DNA from 3 places in the Neobacillus sp. SAB-20_R2A genome. Region 3 is predicted to be linked to each of the others. Evidence: predicted binding sites of a transcription regulator. Region 3 holds the regulator's gene; each other region holds the start of a gene.

Region 1 (3,284 bases), 110 kb from region 3:
TACACCTCCTCTTGCTATGAACTTTTCTTACATTTTTTAAGTGTCGGCATGTACATTGTTTAGACTCAACATACAGCAAGCACTACGGCTTTTTCGCAATGTAATATTTCCAAAAATGTAAAATATACATGTTAATTGTAAATGTGGTGCCAATCATTGTCAAGGTTTAGTCCAATTGGCATTTTGAAATATTTCGAATTTAGTATGACGAGACTGGGCATGGGCAGTTTTTACAGAAGTATTTTTCATGTATATTACTGAATAAAAATACATACCGTTTCAAAAAGAGCAAAACCTTAGAGAAAAGGCTTTGCTCTTTAAAATTAATCTAGTAACTCAATTTGATCATCGTCATCCACTTCGGTGACAGTTTTTTCACCATCCAACCCGTAGTGTTCACGGATTTTTGTTTGGATATCAAGGCGGATATCAGGGTTTTCCTTTAGGAACAATTTTGCATTTTCCCGGCCCTGTCCGATTCTTTGATCGCTATAGGAATACCAGGAACCACTTTTTTGAACAATTTCTAGTTCCGATCCCATATCGACGATTTCGCCTTCTTTTGAGATGCCTTCTCCATACATAATATCGACTTCAGCTGTACGGAATGGAGGTGCAACTTTGTTCTTAACAACCTTAATTTTTGTTTTGTTACCGACCATTTCAGTGCCTTGCTTAAGGGTTTCAGCACGGCGGACTTCAAGACGGATTGTCGAGTAGAACTTCAGCGCGCGTCCGCCAGGTGTCGTCTCGGGGTTCCCGAACATGACACCCACCTTTTCACGAATTTGGTTTATGAAGACAGCGATTGTTTTAGATTTATTGATTGCACCTGATAGTTTACGAAGTGCTTGGGACATCAAACGAGCTTGTAAGCCTACGTGGGCGTCTCCCATTTCACCTTCGATTTCAGCTTTTGGAACTAGAGCAGCTACTGAGTCGATTACGATGATATCAACTGCACCGCTTCGTACCAGAGCTTCAGCGATTTCAAGTGCTTGTTCACCAGTATCTGGCTGGGATAATAATAGTTCATCAATGTTTACGCCTAGTTTTTGGGCATAAGTAGGGTCCAAGGCATGCTCAGCGTCAATAAACGCCGCTTGTCCGCCTTTTGCCTGCACTTCTGCGATTGCATGCAGGGCTACTGTGGTTTTACCGGAGCTTTCCGGTCCATATATTTCAATTATTCGTCCCCTAGGATATCCGCCAACACCAAGTGCTACGTCCAGTGCTAGGGAGCCGCTTGGTACTGTGGAAATTCTTGTTTCCTGCTGCTCTCCCATTTTCATGATGGAACCTTTACCGAATTGTTTCTCTATTTGTTTTAGCGCCATTTCTAAGGCGGCCTTTCGGTCACTCACAAATAGTTCCTCCTTTTATATATAAAATAATATTATTGCTGGAATCTATTAAACGAAACCTATTATTAATATAACCTCTTTTTGAGTTTTTGTCGAGAAAAAACACGAACATTTATTCTGCCTTTTTCTGAGTAATTAAAGCAGGGAAAATTACAAAAAAACTCATGGAATTGTATTTTTCTTGAGAGTTTCTGAATAAAAAAAGGGAATTCTCTTGTTGTCAGAAAACTAAAAAATACTAGAAATCACTATTTTTTACCAATGCATGCTTTCAACCAACTTAACTAGGTAATATTACCTTTCTATTTTTTCCGTTGCCCTTCTCCTTCACGTCCAAAGGGTAAAATAACCGCTCTATTTTTACCACTAGTGATACTCTTCCTTCCCATCTATTGCCCCCATGATATTCCCGCTCTTCCCATACCTTCAAAAACAAAAAAAACCACAAAACACCTAAACGGTATCTTGTGGTTCAGCTTTTAATAACTTTAATAAAAAATAACATCCAAATTTAACAGCCCTCACCCTGTTGGCGGCCCTTCCACCTGCAAGAGTTAATTTTTCAACGACCGTCGGCTTACCAGCAGCAGCGATTCCAATATAAACGGTCCCTACCGGTTTCCCTTCCAGTTCATCCGGTCCGGCCACGCCGGTAAAACTAATTCCGATATCAGTTCCAAACATCCGAGCCGCATTTTCCGCTAGTTCACGAGCACACTCTTCACTTACAGCCCCATGCTGATCAAGCGTTTCCTGCCTAACCCCGACAACATCCCGCTTAATTTCATTGGCATAACATACAACGCCGCCTTTGAATACAGAGCTTGCTCCGGAAATCGAGGTAATCTCCTGCTGGAATAGCCCGCCTGTTAAACTCTCAGCTGCCGTAATGGTTAATTGCCCAGCCTTTAATGTCTTCGTCAGTTCCTCTAACAATGAGGAGCTGCCATACCCATAAATAAACTGCCCGACACGCCCCCGAATCTTCGACTCCACTTCATCCAGCATAGCCTCTGCAGCCGCAGTATCCACGTGCTTAGCGGTCAGACGCAACGTCACTTCCCCATCACCGGCAAGCGGCGCAATCGTCGGGTTGCTTTGAGCATCAATCAAATCAATAATTTCCGTTTCAAGGGCGGCTTCGCCAATCCCAAAAAAGCGCAGTACCCGGGAGACAATTTGTTCCGTCGAGCCAGTTGCCGAAGCAAGGGCCTGTCTGCCATAGCGGGAAAACATCGGCTCCATTTCCTTTGGCGGTCCTGGCAGGAGCATATAAATATGACCGCCCGTTTTCATCACCATACCCGGAGCCATGCCAAAGTCATTCGGCAAAACTTCAGATCCCTTCAAAACCAATGCCTGTTTCCTGTTATTTTCCGTCATTACTCGGTTAGTTCGTTTAAAATAATCCTCAATCGATTCTAATGCTGTTTCATCATGCACAAGGTCTGTACCAATATGGCGGGCAATTGTTTCCTTCGTTAAATCATCCTTGGTCGGTCCCAGTCCGCCGGTAAAAATAATGATTTCCGAACGCTTCTCGGCAATGTCAATCGCTGCCTTAAGCCTCTCAGGATTGTCGCCAACCACCGTATGAAAATATACATCCACTCCCAGCTCAGCTAATTGCTGAGATAGAAACCGTGCATTCGTATTCACAATCTGCCCGAGTAAAAGCTCTGAGCCAACTGCAATAATCTCAGCATTCACATCTATCGCCCCTTACAAATCAAATTACTTAGAATTCTTCAGCACATGGCTATTTTTCGCAAAATAATCCCATCCTGACCAAATCGTGAAGAACATCGCGACCCACAATGCCAGAATATCAAAGCGAAAAGGGATCAGCGCAAAAATAATGTTATGTAATAGTAACGCAGAAATCGCAATAATTTGTGTCCAGGTTTTAATTTTTCCAAG
Region 2 (3,284 bases), 2.3 Mb from region 3:
CCGCTGGGCCTGTCGGAATGGCAGGTCATTGAAACACCAGGGCACGCCCAGAGCCAGATTGCCCTTTATCGGGAAAAGGATGGCGTTCTGATTGGCGGCGATTTGATCATCGCTCATATATCCCCAAATCCATTGCTCGAACCGCCGGCACCAGGCCAAAAGGAGCGGCCAAAGCCTCAGCTGCAGCATAATCATTCGATGCAAAAATTGCTGTCGTATCCGATTCAGGTGGTAAAATCCGGGCACGGCGAAGATGTCTACGAATTAGCAGAGCTTGTTGAGAAACGGCTTATCCGTCAGCATGAACGTGCGATGACGGTCAACAGCTGGCTGAAGGAAGAACAGCTGACCGTTTTTGAAATCTGCAAACGGCTATTCCCGAGTGTTTATAAACGTGAATTGATGCTGACGATATCGGAAACCGTCGCCCAGCTTGACTATTTGGCATCCATCGGAGAAATTAGTAGTAAAGATACTCATCCCGTTCTTTATTACGCCAATCTTTAAGGCGGGTGGGATGACCCTGATGAGGTGTTTTATTGATGAACGGAAGATTGAAGGATAAAAATATTGTCATAACTGGTGCTTCCGGTGGAATTGGAGCGGAAATTGCGAAACTTTGTGCCGCGAGCGGCGCCAATCTCGTTTTATTGGCCAGGAGCATCGATAAGCTCCAGCAGCTTAAGATAGAGCTTGAAAAAAGGTATTCTGCCAAGGTTGAAGTGTTTCAGCTGGATGTAGCGGATACGGATCGAGTGAAGAAGGTTTTTGAGCAAATTTTTAAGGGATTCGGCCGTGTCGACATTCTTGTAAATAATGCCGGGTTTGGTGTTTTTCGTGAAGCCCATGAGGCATCGATTGATGAAGTGAAGGGCATGTTTGAGGTGAATGTTGTCGGGCTGATGGCGTGCACGAGCATGGTCTTGCCTAGGATGCGTGAGCGACGATTTGGTCATATTATCAACATCGCTTCTCAGGCTGGAAAAATTGCCACCCCGAAATCAAGTGTTTATTCGGCTACTAAGCATGCGGTGCTTGGCTATACGAATGCATTAAGGATGGAGCTTGATGACTACAACATTCAGGTAACCTCGGTGAATCCAGGCCCGATTGCCACGAACTTTTTTAACATCGCCGATGAACAGGGCACCTATGTAAAAAACGTCCAAAAATTCATGCTCCAGCCGGAGTATGTGGCCCAGAAAGTCGTTGACAGCATGCTGACGAAAACACGGGAAATCAACCTGCCGCGCTGGATGAACATGGGCAGCGTGGTTTATGTACTGTTTCCGCGGTTGTTTGAGCGGATTGGGAAGAAGATGCTGAATAAGAAGTAGTTTTAGCCTCTATTTTATTAGGGGCTTTTTCTATTTTAGCCAGTTAAATAATCATACACCATATCATTTACAACCTCATATAAATCGGCAGTGGGGTCTTCGTCTTTCGTTTGCAGAATCCGAGTAACCAACTCCTCCAACTCTTTATCGCCAATCGGTGAAGAATCCGCCTCATAATACTGTTTAAAACAATTCTTGATCATTTTCACAATCAGCTTTTTATCCATTCACATGCACCTCACCTTCATTATATCGCTTTTTTGCACTTTAGCCATATTTGGTAAGCCTTAAAAAATTTCCATTGAATACGAACGCATATTCGCTTAAGATAATAGATATAATATTGAAGAACAAATGTTCGAATTTTGAAACTGTGAGGGATAATCATGGTTGATTACAACACGTTACCGCACAATAAAATTTTATGTGTCGACATGAAGAGCTTTTATGCCAGCTGTTCAGCTGTCATGGAGGGGCTTGACCCGCTGGATTGTTACATTGCGATTGTCGGCGACAAAGAACGGCAGGGGAGCATCGTGCTTGCCGCTTCCCCAAGATTGAAAAAAGAATTTGGCATCAAGACGGGCTCACGGCTATTTGAAATTCCAAACGATCCGCGAATTCGGCTGGTCGAACCGAAAATGGCCACCTATTTACGTATTTCAACAGAAATCTCCCGTGTGTTTAACCGCTATGTTCCAAAGGAAGCCATTCACACCTACAGCGTCGATGAAAGCTTTATTAAAGTGGACGGCGCCCTGCATTTGTGGGGTGATGCCCAGACGATTGCAAAAAAAATAAAGGACGATATTGAGCGGGAATTCCAGCTCCCATGCGCGGTCGGAATTGGCCCCAATATGCTGCTGGCAAAGCTCTGTCTTGATTTAGAGGCTAAGAAACACGGGGTTGCCGAGTGGACCTATGATGATGTGCAGACAAAACTTTGGAAGGTGTCGCCGCTTCGGGAAATGTGGGGAATCGGCAGGCGGGTTGAAAAAACGCTCAACGGCATGGGCATTTTCACAGTCGGTCAGCTCGCCCGCTATGACTTAGAACAGCTGGAGAAGAAATTCGGCATCATGGGCAATCAGCTTTATCATCATGCCTGGGGAGTCGATCTTTCCGATTTGGGCGCGCCGATTATCGAGGGGCAGATCAGCTTTGGAAAAAGCCAAATCCTGCTGCGGGATTATAAAGACGAAGAGGAAATTAAACATGTCATTTTGGAGATGTGTGAGGAGGTTGCCAAGCGAGCGAGAACAAGGCGGAAGGCGGGGCGGACGGTCAGCCTTGGCGTCAGCTACAGCCAGGATGAATTCGGCGGCGGCTTTAACCGCTCGAGAACCGTTCAGCAGCCGACCAATGTGACGATGGACCTTTACCGCGTCTGCCTCGAACTATTTCACGAGCACTATAACGGCAAAACCGTCCGGCAGATTTCCATTGCGCTTAGCAATATTGAGGACGACTGCGAGCTTCAGATTGATCTGTTTGACCAAGGTGCTTATAAACGACGTGAGCTGGGCTATGTTGTTGATTCCGTCCGCAGACGCTTTGGCCCGGGCTCTCTCCTGCGTGCTGTTTCCTATACCGCTGGAGGAACTGCCAAGCACCGGGCCACGCTTGTGGGCGGGCATAAGATGTAAAATAACTGGTTTGCGCAAGTAAAAGCGGATTATCCGCAAGTAAGAAGGGCTTATCCGCAAGTAAAAAGACGCTATCCGCAAGTAAAAAGACGCTATCCGCGAATAAAGACTAGAGAAAGAAGGCGAGGCAAATGATTCGCGACCGTGGCAGAATTAAATGGACGTCGATGATGCTGCCTGAGCATGTGAAAATGCTCAGGGATTGGGTAAAGGAAGATCAGTATGAACAGCAGAAAGAAATGGATGAGCAGCAGCTTGAGCTCATGAACGAAATCTTGGCAGAAGCCATCGAATTTGACCA
Region 3 (3,284 bases):
AAGCGCGAGGTTACCGATGATGAGCTGAGGAAACTTCTTCGCAATGAACTGATGCATTCAAACAGACTGAATCGTTCGTCATTGAGACAAGGAGATCTTTCACGCTTTTTTCATTAATTTTTAATAAAATTGGAGGAATTGCAAATGCCGAAGTACACAAGAGAAGATATTCAACGCTTGGCTAAAGAAGAAAACGTTAAATTTATCCGCCTTCAGTTTACTGACATTCTTGGAACCATTAAAAACGTGGAAATTCCAATCAGTCAATTAGAAAAGGCGCTTGATAACAAAATGATGTTTGACGGCTCCTCTATTGAAGGATTCGTACGTATTGAAGAATCTGATATGTACCTATATCCAGATTTAAACACTTGGGTAGTATTCCCTTGGACTGCTGAAAAAGGAAAAGTAGCCCGCTTAATCTGTGATATTTACAATTCAAACGGAACACCATTTGCCGGAGACCCGCGCAATAACTTAAAGCGTGTATTAAAGGAAATGGAAGAGCTTGGCTTCACTGACTTCAACCTTGGGCCTGAGCCAGAATTCTTCTTATTTAAATTAGACCAAAAAGGCGAGCCAACTTTGGAATTGAACGACCAAGGCGGATACTTTGACTTAGCTCCAACAGATCTTGGTGAAAACTGCCGCCGTGATATCGTGCTTGAGCTTGAAGAAATGGGCTTCGAAATCGAAGCATCCCACCACGAAGTAGCACCTGGCCAGCACGAAATCGACTTTAAATATGCAGATGCTCTTACAGCATGTGACCAAATCCAGACTTTCAAGCTAGTTGTAAAAACAATTGCCCGCAAGCACGGCTTGCATGCAACCTTCATGCCAAAGCCATTATTCGGCGTGAACGGTTCCGGAATGCACTGTAACGTTTCCTTATTCAATAATGGTCAAAATGCATTCTTTGAGCCAACAGGTGACCTGCAAATGAGCGATACTGCACGTCAATTTATCGCTGGTGTACTAAAGCATGCACCATATTTCACAGCAGTTACCAACCCAACTGTTAACTCTTATAAGCGTTTGGTTCCAGGTTACGAGGCACCTTGTTATGTAGCGTGGTCTGCACAAAACCGTTCACCGCTTGTTCGTATCCCTGCTTCCCGCGGCTTGAGCACACGGATTGAGGTTCGCAGCGTGGACCCTGCAGCAAACCCATACCTAGCCTTGGCTGTCATTTTAAAAGCAGGTCTAGATGGAATCAAAAACAATTTAACTCCTCCAGCACCAGTTGACCGTAACATCTATGTGATGACGAAGGAAGAAAGAATCGAAGAAGGCATCATCGATCTTCCAGCAACATTGGCAGCAGCACTTGAGCTATTGAAATCAAATGAAGTTATCGTTTCTGGCTTAGGTGAGCATATCTTCGAACACTTTGTGGAAGCTAAAGAGATTGAATGGGATATGTTCCGCACCGTCGTTCACCCTTGGGAACGCGAACAATATATGAGCATGTATTAATATGATGAAAACCCCTGACGCTAGGCGTTAGGGGTTTTTTGCTATTTTTTCGTTCGAGAGTGGGAAAGATAAAAAAGTGAGAGCGTTTAATCTTAACTTTTGGGGGAGGGGTAGGAGCCTATCCATTCAAAGTTAAAAAGGTAATCCAATTAAATAAAAAAAGCCCAATCAAAATAAAGATTGGACTCCGGGAAATCTATCAACTAATGAATCTGTCGATAAACCCCAATTACTTTCCCCAAAATGGTTACATTGTTTAAAATGATTGGATCCATCGTAGAGTTTTCCGGCTGCAGGCGGATGTAGTCTTTCTCCTTGAAGAATCTCTTACAGGTAGCCTCGTCTTCTTCGGTCATCGCAACAACGATATCCCCGTTGTTCGCAGACGGCTGCTGCTTTACAATAACGTAATCTCCGTCAAGAATCCCTGCTTCAATCATACTTTCTCCCATGATTTCAAGCATAAAGACATTCTCGCTAGAAGGGGCAAGTCTTTCAGGAAGAGGAAAATATTCCTCAACATTTTCAATGGCCGTAATCGGCAGTCCGGCAGTAACTTTACCGACAACTGGGACATTTACAACATGGTTTCGAGGGATATGAGAAGCTTCATCTGCTTCCAGGATTTCGATAGCCCTTGGTTTTGTTGGGTCCCGTCTAATTAAACCCTTGCTTTCTAATCTGGCTAAATGCCCATGTACAGTAGAACTCGATGCCAGTCCGACTGCTTCGCCAATTTCCCGAACAGATGGCGGATATCCCTTTGTTTTCACTTCTCCTTTTATGAAATCAAGGATATCCTGCTGCCGCTTTGATACTTTTACCATGATAAATTACACCTCGCCTGGTTAATGTTGTCTTTATTATAACATGTTCGCATAATTTATACAAACATAAGTTCGAATAAAGCTTGACAACAAACAAACGTTCGGATTATAATCAAATCAAATAAAACGAACATACATTCTAATCAGGGGTGTTTTTTAATGAAAAAAATATGGAACCAATACTCGTACGCTATTATTCTTCTATTATTAAGCTGCACATTAGCATTTGTATTAGCATTTCAGCAAAGTCCGAAAAATCAGGATAAATATTTGAAAGTGACTGTAACAGACGGAGACACACTATGGGAAATTTCCCAAAAGTATGCAGGCGAGCATTCATTATCGAACAAGGAATTCGTCAACTGGGTGAAAAAACATAATCGGGATGTTGGTGATGAGATTTTTCCAGGTGAAGAAATTTTAATTCCGGTTAGTAATGAAACTCCCCCAGAAAGGGAATTAGCAAGTGCATTAGAGAAATAGGAAGGACCTAAAAAATGAACGCAATCATATACTGCCGCGTAAGCACGAATAAGGAAACGCAGGAAACATCATTGAGACGCCAGGAAGACGAGCTTGTCCAGCTGGCCAATCGATATCAATTCCATATCGATTCAATTATTAAAGAGCAGGCGAGCGGCTATGATTTCGACAGAGATGGTATCCTGCAGCTTTTAGAACGCATTAAAGATAAACAAGTCCAAGCTGTCCTGATCCAGGATGAAACAAGGCTCGGCCGAGGGAATGCCAAGATCGCCATCCTGCATTGCATTTTAAAAGAAGGAATTAAACTATACAGCATTTCGCATAATGGTGAATTGCAGCTTTCCGAATCGGATTCAATGGTTCTAAAAATCGTCAGCATGGTGGAAGAGTACCAGCGCAAGCTTCATAATGTAAAAATAAAACGAGGCATGAAGCGGGCAGTTGAACAAGGCTACAAGCCGGAAAAAAATTTAAAGAATCTAGGCGAGCATT

The links. The regulator LexA, encoded in region 3, represses DNA repair genes until DNA is damaged. The targets are predictions, from matches to a motif close to CGAACATATGTTCG.
Region 1: a site for LexA is predicted at 1,470-1,483, ahead of recA (recombinase RecA). Genes of this name have one in related genera too.
Region 2: a site for LexA is predicted at 1,646-1,659, ahead of V5M37_RS21065 (DNA polymerase thumb domain-containing protein). Genes of this name have one in related genera too.

The regions. Positions count from the first base shown of each region.
Region 1 covers NZ_CP145895.1:1,924,485-1,927,768, reverse strand. The annotation lists gene recA (recombinase RecA) at 324-1,364, opposite strand; gene V5M37_RS09595 (competence/damage-inducible protein A) at 1,818-3,074, opposite strand; gene pgsA (CDP-diacylglycerol--glycerol-3-phosphate 3-phosphatidyltransferase) at 3,099-3,284, opposite strand, start outside.
Region 2 covers NZ_CP145895.1:4,303,517-4,306,800, reverse strand. The annotation lists gene V5M37_RS21080 (MBL fold metallo-hydrolase) at 1-507, shown strand, start outside; gene V5M37_RS21075 (SDR family NAD(P)-dependent oxidoreductase) at 543-1,337, shown strand; gene V5M37_RS21070 (YqzH family protein) at 1,373-1,564, opposite strand; gene V5M37_RS21065 (DNA polymerase thumb domain-containing protein) at 1,724-2,983, shown strand; gene V5M37_RS21060 (YolD-like family protein) at 3,115-3,284, shown strand, end outside.
Region 3 covers NZ_CP145895.1:2,034,695-2,037,978, forward strand. The annotation lists gene V5M37_RS10120 (MerR family transcriptional regulator) at 1-117, shown strand, start outside; gene glnA (type I glutamate--ammonia ligase) at 145-1,479, shown strand; gene lexA (transcriptional repressor LexA) at 1,683-2,306, opposite strand; gene yneA (cell division suppressor protein YneA) at 2,466-2,789, shown strand; gene V5M37_RS10140 (YneB family resolvase-like protein) at 2,804-3,284, shown strand, end outside.